3 regions of the Lonepinella sp. BR2474 genome follow, and region 2 is predicted to be linked to each of the others. Evidence: riboswitches for the same ligand, from Rfam matches in the RefSeq annotation. Region 2 holds a riboswitch; each other region holds the start of a gene.
The links. A riboswitch is a leader RNA that binds a small molecule or an ion and turns the genes downstream of it on or off. The one in region 2 is predicted to bind thiamine pyrophosphate.

Region 1 (4,290 bases), on a different contig from region 2:
GGCGTGATATTCCGTTAGTGCATCAGGGGGTAAGCGGCGTGTAGCAAGCAGATCATACACATAGTTGACGCTATGTTGTGCGGTATTACAGCCCGTTAATCGGTCATTTGCATCAAATAATGCTTGTGTTATGCATCTATCATTGCCATGGCCTCTTTCTATCCAAATATGAGCAAGTGCCATCGCCAACGATCGTTTTAACATCAAACAGTTCACATCAATTAAAAAATAGTCGTCATTATTAAAGACATAGGTAAACGTAGAATACTCAATGTGGGCCAATGGCACTTCTGCTCGCCAGAAACCCAACGCATTAATATCATCATTGCAAATAAATTCCCCTGAGTGATCGTAAAGTTTTCGTAAACTATAAGCATAATCAAGAGAATATTTTTCAAAAAAATACAGCGCACTTGTAATATGATTTGTATCATACCAATTATCATCATCCAAATAACAGACAATGTCTTCTTTTACCAAAAAGGGGGCAATGGCATTGATATAACTGTTATAGAATCCATTTGCTCCCGTATTCATCGGCAAGTAAGTAAAAATGACATCAGGATATTTTTCTTCAAGTGGTTTTACTTTATCCCAAAACTGTTTTCCATCCACAAACACATAATGTTGGCACGGATAAGTTTGATTTTGCACAGAAAGAATAGCACGCTCCAATTCAGGACGGCCAATAGTTGAAGTGACGACAGCAAAGGTTAAACTGCTATTGATTGATTGATTGATTGATTGATTGATTGATTGCCATTCATTACTCGTCAGCTCATAAAATACAAGAATTTCCACTGATTATATAATAAAAAAAGTGGAGATCCTAAAATCTCCGCTTTAAATGCAGGTGGGCTAGCAAAAGTGCGGTGTTTTTTCTGTATTTTTTACGCCCCATTTTCTAACCCCATTTGCCAAAATGCCACTTCCATTCGGGTCGCTGTGGTGAAAATATGCTGAATATTGGCTAATTGTTTTGGGTTTAAATCTTGGCAAAGTGCGGTTAAAAAATCTTGATATTTTTCCACCGCAGTTTGAAAACTTTCATCGGCGTAAGCATCTATCCATTTTTGGTAAGGATTATTGGGCGCGCTATTTTGTTGTTTTAAACGTAAGCCAATTTCCGCATAACCAATAGCACAAGGGGCAATAGCCGCATAAAGTTCAGCAAGTCCACCCGTGATACCACAATCTAGTACATAACGAGTATAGGCCACGCAAGCGGGATCTTCAGAAAGATTCTGTAAGTCTTGTTCAGCAATTCCCCATTCTTGACAGAAATCGATATGTAATTGAATTTCTTCTAATAAAACCGTAATGGCCTGATGAATTTCTCGCATTTGCTCAAAATTTTCCGCTTTAAATATCGCTAAGGCTAAGGCACGATTGTAGTGGAAAAGGTATAAATAATCTTGCTTTAAATAATATTGAAAACGGCTGACTGGTAGCGTGCCTTGCCCGAGCTGTTGCACAAAATCATGTTCAACATAATCATGCCAGTGAGGTTGAGCTTGTTGGATAAGGGTTTGAATAAAATGAGTTTTATAGATCATAATTTAGTTTCCTACGGCAGTATTAGCTGTTTCAGGTTCAACGGGTATCTTCTCAGCTCTTGATGAAAAAGCACCCCGACTAGGGTTTTGAGTGTAACAAAAAATAATCAACAAAAAAAGCCCTGTATTTTTACAGGGCTTTTCATTCAACGAAATCTTACGCTAATTCAGCACGCAATTTTTTCGTCACGTTCATCATCACTTCTAATTGCGCGATAGTTTCTGGCCAGCCACGGGTTTTTAAACCGCAGTCTGGGTTAACCCATAAACGTTCTTTTGGCACTACGTTTAATGCTTTGCGTAACAAGTGTTCCACTTCTGCCTCTGTTGGCACACGTGGGCTGTGAATATCGTATACACCTGGACCAATGTCGTTTGGATAGTGGAAATCGCCAAAGGCGGTTAATAATTCCATATCAGAGCGTGAGGTTTCAATGGTGATTACGTCAGCATCTAAGCCTGCAATGGCAGGTAAGATGTCGTTAAATTCAGAGTAACACATGTGAGTGTGGATTTGCGTATCGTCTGCCACGCCCATGTAGCTCAAGCGGAACGCCTCGCCTGCCCATTGTAAATAGGCATCCCAGTCCGCACGTTTAAGTGGCAAGCCCTCACGAATGGCAGGTTCGTCGATTTGAATCACTTTGATGCCTGCTTTTTCTAAGTCTAATACTTCGTCAGACAAGGCCACACCGATTTGTTTACATACGGTTGAACGTGGAATATCGTTACGCACGAATGACCATTGCAGAATAGTAACAGGACCAGTCAACATCCCTTTCATCACTTTTTGGGTCAGGCTTTGCGCATATTGTGACCAACGTACGGTCATTGGCTCTGGACGGGTGACATCACCGAAAATCACAGGTGGTTTCACACAACGTGAACCGTAGCTTTGCACCCAACCGAATTTAGTGAATGCAAAACCGTCTAATAATTCGCCAAAGTATTCCACCATGTCGTTACGTTCTGCCTCACCGTGCACCAACACATCTAAGTCTAATTCTTCTTGTTTACGCACCACATATTCGATTTCTTTTTTCATTGCTGTTTCATAATCGGCTAACGATAATTCGCCTTTTTTGAAACTGGCACGTGCGTGACGGATTTCGCTGGTTTGTGGGAATGAACCGATGTTGGTGGTCGGCAATAAGGGTAAATTTAACCACGCATTTTGTTTAGCAATACGCTCTGCGAATGGCGATTTACGTTGATCCGCATTGGCTGGAAGATTGGCTAAACGTGCTGCCACTTCCGCTTTGTGGATCACTTTGCTGTTCGCACGAGCATCAGCCGCCGCTTGGCTGGCGCCTAATTGGGCTTGCACTGACGCACGGCCATTGTTTAACGCTTGTTTTAATACGTTTAATTCTTCCACTTTTTGTAAGGTGAACGCTAACCAAGAATAAAGATCAGGGTTGTTCGCTTGTAATTGGGTTTCTACGCTCAAATCATAAGGCGTGTGCAATAATGAACAGCTTGGGGCAATCCATAAACGATCCGCTAATTTTGCTTTTAATGGTTCTAACACATCAAGCACGCTGTTTAAATTCGCACGCCAAATGTTACGACCGTCAATTACGCCCGCAGAAAGCACTTTGTTATAATCGGTGAAAGCGGCTAATTGTTCTGGTGCACGTACTAAATCCAGGTGTAAACCTGCCACTGGCAAGGCTTTCAATAATGGCGCATGTTCTGCCACAGAACCGAAGTAAGTGGCTAATAAAATTTTCGCTTTAACTTGGCTTAATTCCGCATACACAGATTGGAATGCGTTGATCCATGCTTGTGGTAAATCTAAGGCTAATGCTGGTTCATCAATTTGAATCCATTCGGCGCCCTCGTTGGCAAGTGCGGTTAAAATTTGTTGATAAACTGGCACTAAATCTTTCAATAAATCAAAGCGATTAAAGGTTTCGCCTTTTTCTTTCCCTAACCAAAGGAATGTTAATGGGCCAACAATCACAGGTTTGGCTTTATGTCCTTTCGCCACTGCCTCACGATACTGATTCACATAATGAGCGGGGTTAGCTTTAAATTGGGTGTTTTTGGCAAATTCAGGTACTAAATAATGGTAGTTAGTATCAAACCATTTGGTCATTTCAATCGCAAATTGATCTTTGTTACCCCGTGCTAATTCAAAATATTGGCTTAAGGTTAAATTCTGGCTATCAAAGCCGAAACGTGCAGGAATGGCGCCAGTGGCCACTTGTAAATCTAAGATGTGATCGTAGAACGTGAAATCGCCAGTTGCCACGAAATCGGCATTGGCATCCGCTTGGTGTTGCCAATTTTTTTCACGCAAGGCTTTGGCTAAATCTAATAAATCTTGCTCGCTTAATTCTTTACGCCAGTAGCGTTCCTGTGCAAATTTAAGTTCACGTTTTGCACCAACACGAGGGAATCCTAATACATGAAATGTGGTCATATCTTGCTCCTATTATAATGGGAATAATAAATTTCTATTTAGACGGCTAAACGTCCGCTTGATTGAGATAATGCCGAATTCTAGTTTATTAAGCAAACTCATAATTTTCATTTTTTGTATGAATAATTTTAATAATTGAATATTGGATAAAGAATCGATAAACAAAAGTGCGGTGAAAATCTTTTTTGTTTTTGAAAAATAAGTTTTGCGAAATGCGCCTATTTAGGGTAATATTCGCAGTCTAGTTATTTTTCAATAAAAAATAAGGTGTAAATATGAAAAAAGGAATCCATCCCGATAATTATC
Region 2 (4,290 bases):
TTCCACGGGTATTTATGGTGGGCGTTGAGGAGGGGATTTTCCCAAGTAAACAATCCTTATTTGATTTAGAACGATTGGAAGAAGAACGCCGTTTGGCCTATGTAGGAATTACCCGAGCCAAGCAAAAATTGACGATTTGCTATGCGGAAAGTCGCCGTTTATATAATACTCAAGAACAACATCTTCCCTCTCGTTTTATTAATGAACTGCCAGAAGCCTGTTTACAAACCATTCGTTTACGTGGCACGGTGACGAGAGCCTATAATCAGCAAAAAGTGGACGATCACGCCACGCAAAGTGCGGTGCAAAATAACCGTCTTTTTGCACCACATGGCAGCGGTTGGCAAAAAGGGCAGAAAGTGCGTCACGCCAAATTTGGTCAAGGCACCATTATTAATATTGAGGGTGAGGACAACAATACCAGGTTACAAATTGCTTTCCAAGGGCAAGGAATTAAATGGCTGATTGCGCATTTGGCGAAGTTAGAACAGATTTAACGAAATAAGGCATAAAAGGCGAAATTATGATAAAAGGGGTAATTTTTTCCGTCACAGCGTCGTTGTTATTTGGCGTTATTTATTACCTTTCAACGGTGTTACAACCTATGGCGGGCGATGTGTTATTGGGTTGGCGCACCTTGGTCACGTTGCCTTTTTTACTGGTTATGCTTTATGTAATTAAACAACATCAGGTATTCTTGCAATTTCTGATTCAGCTCAAAAATCAACCCCATTTATGGTTAGTGTTATTGGTCACGAGTGCCAATATGGGGATCCAAATGTGGTTGTTCTTGTGGGCGCCAGTGAATAACCGAGCCATTGAAGTGTCCATGGGGTATTTATTAATGCCGTTAATTATGGTGTTGATTGGGCGCTTTTTATACAAAGAACGGATTTCCAAAATCAAAGCCTATGCGGTGTTGTTTGCAGCCATTGGGGTGTTAAGCAAAATTATTTTATCAGGCACATTTTCATGGGAAAGTGCCTTGGCTTGTTTGGGATATCCGCTGTATTTTGTGATTCGCCGGCGTTTTAATATTTTACATTTTTCTAGCTTTGTGATGGAAATGATTCTGTTGTTACCCATTTCCATTTATTTGGCAAGCCAAGCAGATATGAGTTGGATTCAGTCGCAAAATCCATATATTTATGTTTGGTTAGCGGTATTAGGCATTGTCGGTGCGGTGGCTTTAGGCGTGTATGTGTTGGCGAGCCAATCCTTGCCAATGAATTTATTTGGTTTATTGAGTTACCTCGAACCCTTTAGCATGTTTACCGTGTCATTTTTAATTGGCGAACGTTTAGAAAGTGATTCTTACCTGTTAATGGCGGGCTTATTTATTTCTATTTTGTTATTGATATTTGACGGTGTGTTGCGAATTCGGCAAAAAAGTTAATGTTTTATGAGCAAGTTAGTTGTCAAAGTCGCATAAAAACGATTAAACTAATGTTGTTCTCATCGGGGTGCAGAGTTAACCATCAGGTTAATCAGGCTGAGAAAATACCCGTAGAACCTGAACCGAGTAATATCAGCGTAGGGATTTGGGAAACGTCAAAAAATATTGTCTATTTTGACCGCACTTAAATTCCTTTAATCATCATTAAAGGATTTTTTATGTCTAGAGTAAAAACACTGTCTTTTTTCACCGCACTTTCTGCCATTTCCACTAGCGTATTGGCGTCTTTACAACCACTGACCGTCTATACCGAGGAGTTCTTTGGGGCGGATTGGGGACCCGGCAATGAAGTCAAACAGCTTTTTGAAAGTGCCAACCCGCAATGTTCCGTTATCTATAAAGTCTTTGATAGTCGTAATACCATGTTTAACCGTTTACGTGTGGACGGTAAAAAAACGCCGGCTGATGTGGTGATTGGATTGGATAATTTCCAACAAGAGGCCGCACAGAAAAGCGGTTTATTTGCCAAAACTGCGGTGGATTTAACCGCACTTTCCTTGCCTTTTGCTTGGCAAGATCAAACCTTTATTCCCTATGAATTTGGCCAGTTTGCCTTTATTTATGATAAAAATAAACTGACTAACCCGCCGAAAACCTTGAAAGAATTAGTGGAACGCCAAGATTTGCGGGTAATCTATCAAGATCCTCGCACCAGCAGTATGGGACGGGGGTTTTTGGTTTGGTTAAATCAAGTTTATCCGCCAGATCAAGTGGAACAAGCATGGAAAACTTTGGCGAAACATACGGTAACGGTCGGAAAAGGTTGGACGGAAACCTATGGGGCATTTTTAAAAGGGGAGGCGGATGTAGTCTTTAGCCACAGCACGTCGCCGATTTATCACCAATTACATGATAAAACCGATCAATATATGGCCACCGAATTCAGTGATGCTGCATTGTATCAAGTGGATACCGTGGCGAAAATTGATAAGCCAAACAGCCCTGCGAATCAATGTGCCGATAAATTTATTGATTTTATGGTGAGCGCCGAGGCACAAAAGGTGTTAATTCCGAAAAATGTCATGCTTTCCGTCAGTTCAGCGAAAATTGAACCGCACTTTGATCAACTGAAAGCCCATCAATTTGAAGTGAAAGCCTTACCCTTTGATAACTTGACCGATCAGGCGATCAAAGGCTGGACGGAACAATGGCAAGCGGTCTTAAGTCAATAAACCTGTCCGCTTTTTGGGCGCAAGGTAAACAAACCTTTCGCCAGTTAAAAGGACGACATTATGTGAGCGGGCTACTGGTGTTTGGGCTGTTATTCAGCTTATACGCCAATAGCCTGTTTGCGGTGTTTGACTTCGGACGTGAAAGTTCACAGGGGCATGTGTGGCAACAGTTATGGCAAGCCGTGACCGAGGGACGTTATGTTCGCCAAGTCCTCTTTTTTAGTTTCTGGCAAGCGGGCTTATCCGCATTGTTATCGGTATTCTTTGGCGCTTGGTTGGCTCGGGCGTTTTTCTATCAACCATTCTGGGGAAAAAAGGCGCTGTTACGTCTGTTCTCGCTCACCTTTGTATTGCCCTCCTTGGTGGCGGTGTTTGGGATATTGGGCGTTTACGGCGCCTCGGGTTGGTTAGCGCAATTTTGTGCGTGGCTCGGTGTGATATGGCGACCAGATATTTACGGACTCAGTGGCATTTTGATTGCCCACTTGTTTTTTAATATTCCCTTGGCCATGCGGTTATTTTTGCAAGCCTATCAGGGGATTCCCATTCAACAACATCAATTAGCTGCGCAATTAGGCATTCGCAGATGGGCGTTTATCCGTTGGGTGGAATGGCCTTATTTGCGTCAGTCTATTTTGCCGGCCGTTGTGTTGATTTTTATGTTGTGTTTCACGAGCTTTGCTATTGTGTTAGTGTTAGGTGGTGGGCCGAAATTTACCACCTTAGAAGTGGCGATTTATCAGGCGATTATTTTTGATTTTGATTTAGCCAAAGCCACGCAATTTGCCTTGTTGCAAGGCATTTGCTTTTTTGTATTATTTGCCTTAAGCACGTTGTTAGGGCGAAATACCGAAACACAGTTAGATCAATCTCAGTATTGGGTGGCGAAACAATCAAGTGCGGTGAAATTCGGCCACGTTTTTTTATTGCTGTTGTTTTCAGTTTTTTTGTTACTCCCTTTACTGAATACCTTGTGTCGTGCGGTATTTTCCCCTGCCATATTATCTGTTTGGCAACAATCTGCTTTATGGCTAGCCATGGGCTATTCGTTCACCCTTGCCCCTTTATCTGCGTTATTGGCCTTATTGTTGGCGGTAGGGCTGTTATTATCTTCACGTCGATTACAATGGATTGGCTTATCTCGTTTTTCTAATGGCGTGATCAATATTACTTTGGTCATGCTCGCTGTTCCCATGTTAATGTTGGCAACCGGTTTATTTTTGTTGTTGAAAGAATGGCAATTTTCCACCGCACAATTATTTGGATTAATTATTTTATGTAATGCCGTACTCGCCTTGCCTTTTGTTATGCGAATTTTGGCGGTGCCGATGACACATAACCTGATTTATTATGAACGCCTTTGCCAATCGCTCGGCGTGACAGGTTGGCAACGGTTCAAATGGATTGAATGGCAAGCCTTGCGTCAGCCGGTGAAATATGCCTTTGCGTTGGCGAGTTGCTTGTCCTTGGGGGATTTCACGGCGATTGCCTTATTCGGCAATCAAGATTTTAGTTCCTTGCCTTATTTGCTTTATCAACAATTAGGTAGCTATCGAGGCGAGGAGGGCGCCGTGACGGCATTGGTGTTGTTAGTGAGCTGTTTTGTCGTGTTTTCTTTGGTGGAAAGCGAAAAATCTGTCTAATTATTAATAAGGTTTAAGA
Region 3 (4,290 bases), on a different contig from region 2:
CAAAGACTTACTGATGGATTTTCTCAATGAATTATTTCAAGGTAAGAAAATCATCAAAGACTTGGTTTACAACAAAAATGAACACGTAGGCGACACCGCAGAACAAGGCAATGTTATCTTTGATCTCACTTGCACAACAGATGATGATTCTCAATTTATTATTGAAGTGCAACGGAGCAAGCAAACGTATTTTAAAGAACGCACTATTTACTATGGTAGCAAACTGATCAGCGATCAAGCGCCACAAGGGGGAATCAGCGGTTGGAATTATGCGATTTCTGAAGTTTATGTGATCGCCCTGATGGACGGTTTTCATTTTTCCGATACTGATGAATATTTACACGATATTTGCCTATTCAACAAAAAGACAGGCGAAATTTTTTATGATAAACTTGGGTTCATCTATATTGAATTACTGAATTTTCACAAAGCTGAATATGCGTTGGAAAGCGATTTGGACAAGTGGTTATACGTATTGAAAAATATGGCGAACTTAAAAAAATTGCCTGCTTTCTTAAAAAAACCGGTTTTCCAAAAATTGTTTAAAATCGCCGAATACACCAATTTAAGCAAGGGAGAAAAAGAAATGTATGATGTGAGCTTAAAACGTAAATGGGATGAATTTTCTGCGTTAGAATATGCCACAGAGCAAGGGATTTTGCAGGGGATACAGCAAGGTATGCAACAAGGAGAGCTAAACGGGTTACGGAAGAGTGCTAAGAATATGCTTTCTCTAGGATTGGATTTAGAGATTATTTCTAAAGCGGTCGGCTTGCCTGTTGATGAAATCAAGAAATTGGGACATTGATTAGAATTTAATCATAGAGGTGTAAAAACTTTCCCCTCTCCCAAAGGGGGGACTTTTAATAGGAACTTTTATTATGCGTAAAACAATCAAATATTTTCTCTTTTTGGTGGTGATTTTATTCCACGCAGTATTATTTTCGGGTATCCATTTTATTTTCCCCCATTACGACACGACCTATATTACCGGCGTAGAAGTCAAACGAGTGGATAAAGACGGCCCGATTACCAAAGCCAATCCAGCAGATGGTCCAACTCGTGATGTGTATTATATTTATACCCAAAAAGCGGGAGAAGAAAAACCCATGGTGTATCGCAATGAAGATACCCGTTGGGGTTTTCCGTTCTATTTCAAATTTGGATCAGCGGATTTACAAGCCAAAGCGTCGAATTTTGCTGGCAACAAGCAAATGGTGGAAGTGAAATACTATGGCTGGCGTTTAGTGATTTTTGATGAATACCGCAATATGGTGTCCATGAAAGAAGCAACAGACACGAGTCCAAGTATGCCGATTTTAAGCTATATTTTCTATTTCTTAGGCTTGATTACTTTGTTCTTCTCCATTCAATTTATCCGTGGTTGGTTTGATAGCGAATAAGTCTATGGGATTAAGTTTCATTGTCGCCACCACCCTAAATGGGGTGATTGGCAAAGATAACCAAATGCCGTGGCACTTGCCTGCGGATTTGGCGTGGTTTCGCCAAAATACCCAAGGAAGAACGGTCATTATGGGGCGGAAAACCTTTGAAAGTATCGGCCGTCCCTTGCCGAAACGCACCAATATCGTGCTTTCACGCCAGCCATTTGAGGCGGAGGGCGTTATTTGGCAAAACAGCCTAGAAACTGCGGTGCAATTTGCTCGAGATTTAAACCCTGACCAAGAGATGATGTTGATCGGTGGCGGGCAATTATTTCAGCAATATTTTCCCCAAGCAGACAAACTTTATCTTACGCAAATTCAAACCGAACTGGATGGTGATACCTTTTTCCCTGCGATTAACTGGGACGAGTGGCATATTGAAGTGGAACAATTTCGGGAAAAAGATGAACAGAATGCCTATGATCTGCGGTTTTTGGTATTAACCAGAAAATAGTCAATTTATGCTTGTTTTAAACTCAAAACCATTCTAAACTAAACCCATAGTCGGGGTGCTACTATGACGACATAGCGACGACATAGCGGCTGAGAAAATACCCGTAAAACCTGATACAGCTAATACTGGCGTAGGGAACTATCTTCATTTTATCCGCCCATTATGCTGCATCTTTTCTTTTCACGGATAGGTAAAGGAAATTCTATGCAATTCAAGTATTTAAATCTTGTTCGAGAACGTAATCCACTGGTACATTGTATGACCAATATTGTGGTCACCAACTTTTCTGCCAATGGATTACTGGCGCTCGGTGCCTCCCCTTTTATGTCGACCATGTCGGAGGAGGCGGCAGAAATTCAACAATTTTCCAACGCACTTTTGCTCAATATTGGCACCATTCATGATTTTGATGTGGAGGCCATGATTATCGCTGGGCAAGCCGCCAATCAACACGGCGTACCTGTGGTGTTAGATCCAGTGGGTGCAGGTGCAACAGCCTATCGCCGTGCCACGGTGCGGAAGATTTTAGAGCAGGTTAAGATTTCTGCGATTCGTGGTAACGTGAGCGAAGTAGCGTTTTTGGCGGATGTAGCTTGGCAAACAAAAGGCGTGGACGCAGTCGAGGGGCAAGGTGATATTGCCGACATTGCTAGAGTCGCCGCTCAAAAATACCAATGTTGTGTGGCGATCAGCGGTGAAATTGACTATATCAGCGATGGCAAACGGGTTGCCAAAATTGCCAACGGCACGCCACTATTTCCTAAAGTCACGGGGTCAGGTTGCCTACTCGGTGCCGTGGTTGGGGCATTTCTCGGTGTGGCGGAAAAAGACGATGAATTTAACGCTTGCGTTGAGGCTTGCACCGCCTATGCCGTAGCTGGCGAACTCGCCGCCCAAGGATTACACAATCAATTAGGCGATTTTGCCGTACAATTTATCAATCAATTAGCCGATTTAACCCCTGAAAAAATTAACCAATTAGCGAGGATTGATCATGTCTAACGTAGTAGCACAAGCCTTAACCATCGCAGGATCCGATAGCGGTGGCGGAGCAGGTATTCAAGCGGATTTAAAAACTTTTCAAATGCGAGGCGTATTTGGCACGGTGGCGATTACTGCAGTGACCGCCCAAAATACTTTAGGTGTCTTTGATATTGCCCCGATTCCCCTTGCCACCATTTCTGCGCAAATTAAAGCCGTGGCGGAAGATTTTGATATTCATGCAGTAAAAATTGGTATGCTTGGCAATGCGGAGATTATTCAATGCGTGGCGAAAAATCTGGAGCAATATCAGTTTCCTCAAATTGTGTTAGATCCGGTGATGATCGCCAAAGGTGGAGCATCTTTATTGCAACAAGATGCCGTGACCGCCTTAAAACAGTTTATTTTGCCAAAAGCCACGGTGATTACGCCGAATTTGCCTGAAGCGGAAGCCTTAACGGGCATTAAAGTGGTGGACGATGCCAGTGCGGAACGTGCCGCTCGCTTATTACAACAATGGGGCGTGGAAACCGTAGTGATTAAAGGCGGACACAGTGGCAATTCACAAAGTGCGGTCTGTTTGGACTGGGTTTTCACCCCGACCGAACAATTCCGCCTACAAGCCGAACGTTTCCCGACCGCCCAAACCCACGGCACCGGTTGTACGTTCTCCGCTTGTATTACCGCCGAACTCGCCAAAGGCAACAGCGTTGAACAAGCCATTCGCACTGCCAAAGCCTATATCACGGCGGCGATTAGTCACCCGTTAAATCTCGGTCATGGACACGGACCGACTAACCATTGGGCGTATCAAGATGAACAATAAGCAACAAATTCAACAAATGTTGTCGGTGTATTTTATTGCGGGTACGCAAGATTGCCTACACTTGTCGGGTGATCCCGCTCAAAATCTACTGGAGATATTAAAACAAGCCTTGCAAGCGGGCATTACCTGTTTCCAATTTCGGGATAAAGGTAAACATTCGTTAGCACATCTGCCAGAACAACAAAAACAGCTCGCCAGACAATGCTTAGCGTTATGTCGCCAATATCAAGTGCCATTTATCGTTAATGATAATGTCGCATTAGCCGTGGATATTGGGGCAAATGGCGTACACGTCGGGCAATCGGATATGGCAATTCAGCAAGTGTTAGAAAAAACGCAACACAAACTGATCGTTGGCTTATCCACCAATAACTTAGATCAGGTTTTAGCCGCTCAACAACAAGGGGAGATTGATTATATTGGTGTGGGCCCGATTTTCCCCACTGGCTCAAAAGCCGATCATTCCGCTGTGTTAGGTGTAGAATTTGTAGAAAAATTAAAGGATTACGCATTAAGTAAGCCTTTTGTGGTGATTGGTGGCATAAATCAGTATAATGCTCACACATTAAAACAAGCGGGCGCAG

Region 1: linked by a shared signal. The riboswitch ahead of tenA (thiaminase II) and the one ahead of thiB (thiamine ABC transporter substrate binding subunit) in region 2 are both predicted to bind thiamine pyrophosphate.
Region 3: linked by a shared signal. The riboswitch ahead of thiM (hydroxyethylthiazole kinase) and the one ahead of thiB (thiamine ABC transporter substrate binding subunit) in region 2 are both predicted to bind thiamine pyrophosphate.

What each region holds. Positions count from the first base shown of each region.
Region 1 covers NZ_JBPDVH010000001.1:14,321-18,610, reverse strand. The annotation lists gene ACTG7Q_RS00080 (glycosyltransferase) at 1-801, opposite strand, end outside; gene tenA (thiaminase II) at 891-1,556, opposite strand; TPP riboswitch at 1,548-1,644, opposite strand; gene metE (5-methyltetrahydropteroyltriglutamate--homocysteine S-methyltransferase) at 1,714-3,984, opposite strand; gene ACTG7Q_RS00065 (type B 50S ribosomal protein L31) at 4,260-4,290, shown strand, end outside.
Region 2 covers NZ_JBPDVH010000004.1:20,237-24,526, reverse strand. The annotation lists gene uvrD (DNA helicase II) at 1-497, shown strand, start outside; gene rarD (EamA family transporter RarD) at 524-1,396, shown strand; TPP riboswitch at 1,450-1,558, shown strand; gene thiB (thiamine ABC transporter substrate binding subunit) at 1,615-2,628, shown strand; gene thiP (thiamine/thiamine pyrophosphate ABC transporter permease ThiP) at 2,604-4,271, shown strand.
Region 3 covers NZ_JBPDVH010000001.1:77,316-81,605, reverse strand. The annotation lists gene ACTG7Q_RS00420 (Rpn family recombination-promoting nuclease/putative transposase) at 1-808, shown strand, start outside; gene ACTG7Q_RS00415 (DUF1523 family protein) at 882-1,403, shown strand; gene folA (type 3 dihydrofolate reductase) at 1,408-1,899, shown strand; TPP riboswitch at 1,941-2,053, shown strand; gene thiM (hydroxyethylthiazole kinase) at 2,104-2,901, shown strand; gene thiD (bifunctional hydroxymethylpyrimidine kinase/phosphomethylpyrimidine kinase) at 2,894-3,706, shown strand; gene thiE (thiamine phosphate synthase) at 3,696-4,290, shown strand, end outside.